2 linked regions of the Antarctobacter heliothermus genome follow. The protein of the gene in region 2 interacts with the protein of the main gene of each other region in a pairwise test. Links are inferred from orthologs where the notes say so. Each region holds a gene or a part of one and is shown on either strand. Other genes may lie near its edges.

Region 1 (3,052 bases), 600 kb from region 2 along the record:
CAACACCGGATCGGAGGTGCCAAGGTCGCCTTTGGTCAGAACGATGTGTTCGTCGCCATGTGTTTCGTCGGTGTAGATGCGCATCCGCCACTCACCGCCGAACTCCGACGTGATGGTCTCTTCGGTGCGGATCTTGACCAGATTGTCGTTGCGCCGCCGGTACGAAATCAGGTCAGAAATTGTGCCGATCTTCAGCCCGTGACGCTGTGCAAAGGCCACCATTTCCGGCAACCGCGCCATGGTGCCGTCCTCGTTCATGATCTCGCAGATCACACCCGCCGCGTTCAGCCCAGCCAACCGCGCCACATCGACCGCCGCCTCTGTATGGCCGGCACGCACCAGCACGCCGCCCTTGCGGGCGCGCAGCGGGAACACATGGCCCGGTGTGGCAATATCCGCCGCCCCCTTGGAGGCATCGATGGCCACCGCGATGGTCCGCGCCCGGTCAGCGGCGGAAATGCCCGTCGTCACCCCCTCACGCGCCTCGATCGAGGTGGTAAAGGCCGTTTCGTGCCGGGACGAGTTGTTGGTCGACATCAGCGGCAGACCCAGTTCCTCGATTCGGTCCGAGGTCATCGCAAGGCAGATCAACCCGCGCCCGTACAGCGCCATGAAGTTGACCGCATCCGGCGTCGCCCATTGGGCGGGGATCACCAGATCGCCTTCGTTTTCACGGTCTTCGTGATCGACCAGAATGAACATGCGCCCGTTGCGCGCGTCCTCAATGATCTCTTCGACAGAAGAAATCGCATCGGACCAGACCTGTTCAACCGGTCCCGGAGTTTCAAAATCGGGCATGGGGCCTCTCTTTTGCCAGTCAGGTGCGGGATACTTGAGCGTTCCGCCAAAGACCAGAGGCAAGCGTACCCTACGCTGCACGGCGACCATGCAAAAAAACACAGGCGGTCGCATCCATGTTCTGCCCTTCGCCGTCCAGGACAGCCCACTCAGCGGCCCTTGGCGGATTTCAGGCGAACAGGATCTCAGTCAAAAATATCGTCCAGCAGATCGAACGCCTCATCGAAAAAGCGGTGCGCCAGACCCTTGCTCTTTTTCTTGCGCGGCTTCTGCCCGACCTTGCGGTCCGCTGTTTGGGCCGGTCTGGCTTTCTTGCGCGTGGCCTTGGTGTCCGCCTTAAAATCCGGGCGACCGGGGCGGGCCGCCTCGGCCTTCAGGTGTTTCATGTTGTGCAGTGGCGCCCCACAGGATGCACAGGACAATTCATGCCGGACGTCGCCGCGCAGAACGAGCGCGGCACGCGTGCCGCAATAACAACAAGTCGCAATCTTGGTCGTGGCCATAGGGCCGATCTAGGCACGCGCCGCGTAAAGCGCAACCGCCGCCGCGTTCGACACATTCAGCGACCCAAAAGCTCCGGCGAAATCGATCCGGACCAACGCGTCCACCGTTTCCTTGGTCTTGGGTCGCAGTCCCGGCCCCTCGGCCCCGAAAACCAGCGCCAGAGGGGCGTCGCGCCGTCCCTCAAGCGCTGCTTCGATGGTTTGCTCTGCCTCACCGTCAAGGCCCAGAACAAGATACCCCATGTCGCGCAGCGTCTGGATCGTCTCAGCCAGATTGCGCTCTCGCAGGTAGGGCTGGCGCTCCAACGCCCCGCTGGCGGTCTTGGCCAGTGCACCGGTTTCGGGGGCCGCGTGGTGGCGCGTACCGATCACCGCTTGCGCGCCGAACACCTCCGCCGAGCGCAGAATCGCGCCCACATTGTGTGGGTCCGTCACCCGGTCCAGCAGGACCAGCCGCAAGGCCCCCTGCCCGGCAAAGGCCACGTCTTCGAGCCGCCCCCAATCCAGCGGCTTAACCTCCAGCGCGGCCCCTTGGTGGACCGAATTGGGGTCCAGCGGCGCATCAAACCGGCGCGGATCCTGAATTTCGGGGGTCATGCCAGAGACCGCAACCGCCTCTGTCAGCTTTTCCGCCGCATTGGGCGTCAGGATCAGCCGCAGCCTGTCCCGGCGCGGATTCATCAGCGCGTCGCGGACCGCGTGCAGCCCGAACAGCCAGACGGTCTCATTGGCCGAGGCCTTGCGCGCCTGTTCCTTTTCGACCACCCATTTCGGTTTCTTTGCCATCGCCGATGCCCCTGCTTTCTGAGGACACAGGGTTTGCACCCTGCGCCGTGCTTTGCCAAGGGAATTTCCTGTTGACGCGGTTTTTGGGCGCATGTAGTCAGCCCCTCACACCGGGTACGCCCGGTGTCCGGTGGGCGACAGGCCGCAAGGTGTGGCAGGGGACTGTAACTCCCTCGAGGCGACTCACGCCTGGTTCGATTCCAGGGTCGCCCACCATTTCATATCTTCGACAATACGCGTTTCTGTGGATCAGGCTTTGGCCCGATCTGCCGATTCAGACCGGGCCGATTGGTTGGGCCGATTGACTGGCCCCTCAATCAGAATCACATACCTTGTTTTGCGGGATCATCCCCGAAGAGCGCGCGCCAGCGCGGCCACCGCAAACAGCACCGCCGCCGCGCAGACAACACTTGGCCCCGCCGGGGTGTCAAAGGTCCACGCCGCCCACAGCCCGCCCAGCGCCGACACAACACCTACCGCCGCCGTGCCCGCCAGCATGCCTTCGGGTGTTGTCGACAGGGGCCGCGCTGCTGCCGCCGGGATGATCAGCAATGCGCCGATCAACAGCGCACCGACCACCTTCAGCGCCACGGCTACCACCAGCGCCAGCGCCAGCATCAGCACCACACGCTCACGCTCTGGATTCAGGCCAGAGGCGGCAGCCAGATCGGGCGACACGGTCGCGGTCAACAGCGCCTGCCACCGCCAGCCGATCAATGCCGCAACCAGCGCCCCGCCGCCCCAGATCACCGCCAGATCGCTGCGGCTGACCGCAAGAATATCGCCGAACAGATAGGCCTCCAGGTTCAGGCGCGGACCGGGCAGCAGGCTGGCCGCGACAAGGCCCATCGCAAGTGCCGCATGGGCCACAACCCCCAGAACCATATCCGCGCCATAGCCTCGCCCCGACAACTGCGCGACGCCAAAAGCGACCAGCAGGGACACAATCAGCGTTCCGGCAAAGA
Region 2 (3,144 bases):
CGTCGCATCTCGGAGCTTGAGCAGGAAAAGGCGATTTTGCGGGACGCCATGGCCGAAATCGCGAGTCCCGCACATCCATTTGATGAAATGTTCGAACTTTCGATGCGCTTCCTCGCAAACCCTTATCACGTATGGGAAAAAGGCGACCTGGAAGTGCGCCGTACTGTGCTGCGACTGGTATTTTCGCAACCTTTGCCCGTTAGCCGAAAAAACGGTGTTCGAACCGCAGAAACCACTCATCCTTTCAAGGTGTTACGGCACCTTGGAGGGATGAAATCTAAAGTGGTGCGGGTGAAGGGACTCGAACCCCCACGCCATAGGCGCCAGAACCTAAATCTGGTGCGTCTACCAATTCCGCCACACCCGCATCGCCGCGCCTATACCAAAGGGACCCGGCCGAGGCGAGCAGAAATTTCTTCGAAGCTTCAAAAGAAAACCATGGGACATAAACCAATTCTTGCCGTATCTTGTGAAAAAAAAGAACGACTAGGCAGCAGATACAGGACAGGAAACGATGGCCCCGAACAAGGTCCAGCGTGGCAGTGGGATTCCCACGGCCCGACACGTCGCTCAGGACACCCCGTTCAACGCGCTCACCTATGGCACGTTTGTACTGACCCTTGATGGCGCGTTGCCGGTGGAATATCTGACGCCCGGCGACCGCGTGATCACCCGCGACAGCGGCACCGCGCGATTGCAGGCTCTATACACGCATCGGCGACGGCTGGCCGCCGTTACCATCGCGCCGGGCACATTGGGCCATATGCGTCCCGACCATGAGGTCACGTTGCCTGCTGTGCAGGAAATCCTGTTGCGGGATTGGCGGGCGAGTGCGCTATTCGGGGCGCGCCAGGCGCTTGCCCCCCTGTCCAGGCTGGTCGATGGCACATTCATCCGCGACGCGGGAAAGGTAGACCTGCAGTTATACGAACTGGTTTTTGACACGCCCCATATCGTCTATGCAGACGGGCTTGAACTGGCCTCATCCGCACAACGGCAAGTCCTGACCTAAGGCAGGGTCACAGTCCCAGATCGCGAAACACCCTTGGCAGCGTCTCTGGCAGGTCTTCGGCAATCAGGCCCGGTCCAAACGCTCGCGCCGCCTCGACGTGCAGCCATGTCCCTGTTTCTGCCGCATTCATCGCCGGCAGCCCGCGCGCCATCAGGCCACAGATGATCCCCGCCAGAACGTCGCCAGACCCGGCGGTGGCCAACCAAGGGGCGGCTCTTTCATAGACAGCCGCGCTGATACTGCACCGACCATCCGGCGCGGCGATCACCGTATCCGCCCCTTTGAAGACCACCACGCACCCGGCCCGCGCCGCGGCCTCGCGGGTGGCATCGACTTTGGAATAGGCGGGGCCGATGTCGGGCGCTGTGGTCAGCCTTTCTGACAGATCCGGGAAAAGTCGCGCGAATTCGCCGCCATGCGGTGTCAGAACACAACTCTCATGCAACAGATCAAACAACGCCTGCGGCGTGCGCTGAAAGCGCGACAGCGCGTCTGCGTCCAGCACGATGCCCCGCCCCGATGCGAGGGCGGTTTTCACCAACTCGCCGGTTGATGGGCCCAATCCCATCCCCGGCCCCAAACACAGCGCAGAGAAGCGGCTGTCCTCAAGCAGTTCCGCCAGCCCATGGGTGCCGTCCAGCCCTTGCACCATAATCGCGTTCAGATGTACCGCATGCTCCGACACAGCGCGCATAGGGCATCCCACCGTGACCAGACCCGCGCCGACCCGCAGAGCAGCACGCGCGGCCAGCCGGGCTGCTCCGCCTTTACCCGGCGGCCCCGACATTATCAGCGCGTGACCGTGGCCGTATTTGTGATGCTTCACATCTTTTCGCAACAATGAAGGATCGACAGGTCCGAACAGCGTGCACGTCTCTTGCCGCTGGGCGCGCCAATCATTGTCTTTCGGCGTCACGAGACCGATGTCTTTGACCACCAGTTTCCCGCAGGCCGATGGCCCCTCGTCCAGATAGTGTCCGGGTTTGGCGGTGTGAAACGTTACTGTCAGGTGCGCGCTGGCCGCGAACCGCCTGTGTTCTTCTGCGTGGGGAAAGGAGCGCCCCGAATCGGCACAAATGCCACTGGGGACGTCGATGGCCACGATAGCGGGTCGACCGCGGGGATGCCCCACTTCGACGGGATGGCAATCGACCATGTCCTCCATGTTCCAGAACAATTCGCCCAAGGGCTGCAGGCCTCGTGTCAGCCCGATGCCGAACAGCGCATCCACCAGCAGGTCGCAGCCCCAGCTTTCGCCAAGGGCATAGGCGTCCAGTGGACGCACCGCAGCGCCCCAGCGTTCGAAATTGGTCTTGGCATCGGGCGGCAGTTTGTCCGGGTTACCGTAAAGGAACACCTCAACCTGCCAACCGCGCTCTTTTAACAGGCGGGCCACGACAAATCCGTCGCCGCCGTTGTTGCCCGGCCCACAAAGCACGACAGCGCGGTGTTCGCCCTGCCCCAGATCTGGCCATTCCTCCAGAACCGCGTCGACCACGCCCTGTCCCGCGCGCTCCATCAGTTCCAGCCCGGTCACTTGACCACTCTGAATGGCCACCAGTTCAACCGCACGCATCAGCTCAGATGTCAAAAGTTCCGTCATTTTTCCCGCGATTCAGTTTCGCATGATTTATGTGCGTTTTGCTTAAAACTTGGGCAGAGTCCATCAATCGCGATGCGCAACTCGCTGCGGAACAGTCTATCGGATTGTGACCGCGAAAGAGAAGTGATCTGCCAATTCCACAAGGAGCGCAAGGGAGAGGCGGGGTCTATGAAAAAGATCGAAGCAATCATCAAGCCATTCAAGCTGGATGAAGTTAAAGAAGCCCTGCAAGAAGCAGGCATTCAGGGCCTTTCGGTTGTCGAGGTAAAGGGTTTTGGCCGTCAGAAGGGCCACACCGAACTCTACCGCGGTGCGGAATACGTCGTCGACTTTCTGCCCAAGGTGAAGATCGAGATCGTTCTGGATGACGATCAGGTCGATGGCGCCATCGAGGCCATTGTCGAAGCCGCCAAGACCGACAAGATCGGCGACGGCAAGATCTTTGTCAGCAATGTCGAACAGGCCATCCGCATTCGCACCGGGGAAACCGGCTCGGACGCTCTGTAATCCGCATTTTGCGCACGGCACA

What was found.
Region 1: the proteins of ANTHELSMS3_RS18555 (region 2) and rlmB interact in binary tests that used the Escherichia coli proteins (3 or more experiments, as listed by UniProt). The link is inferred for Antarctobacter heliothermus from one-to-one orthologs.

Annotation. Positions count from the first base shown.
Region 1 is NZ_CP022540.1:4,521,549-4,524,600, forward strand. The notes cover bases 200-2,934. They hold rlmB (23S rRNA (guanosine(2251)-2'-O)-methyltransferase RlmB), read right to left. Parts: upstream 2,088-2,934; coding sequence 1,311-2,087; downstream 200-1,310. Other genes in these bases: ribB (3,4-dihydroxy-2-butanone-4-phosphate synthase), read right to left, coding at 200-798; ANTHELSMS3_RS26115 (hypothetical protein), read right to left, coding at 984-1,184; ANTHELSMS3_RS21460 (metal ABC transporter permease), read right to left, coding at 2,433-2,934. Outside these bases: more of ribB, read right to left, coding at 1-199; more of ANTHELSMS3_RS21460, read right to left, coding at 2,935-3,052. UniProt on the Escherichia coli protein: Specifically methylates the ribose of guanosine 2251 in 23S rRNA.
Region 2 is NZ_CP022540.1:3,922,335-3,925,478, forward strand. The notes cover bases 318-3,144. They hold ANTHELSMS3_RS18555 (NAD(P)H-hydrate dehydratase), read right to left. Parts: upstream 2,616-3,144; coding sequence 1,020-2,615; downstream 318-1,019. Other genes in these bases: ANTHELSMS3_RS18550 (Hint domain-containing protein), read left to right, coding at 515-1,012; ANTHELSMS3_RS18560 (P-II family nitrogen regulator), read left to right, coding at 2,784-3,122. UniProt on the Escherichia coli protein: Bifunctional enzyme that catalyzes the epimerization of the S- and R-forms of NAD(P)HX and the dehydration of the S-form of NAD(P)HX at the expense of ADP, which is converted to AMP.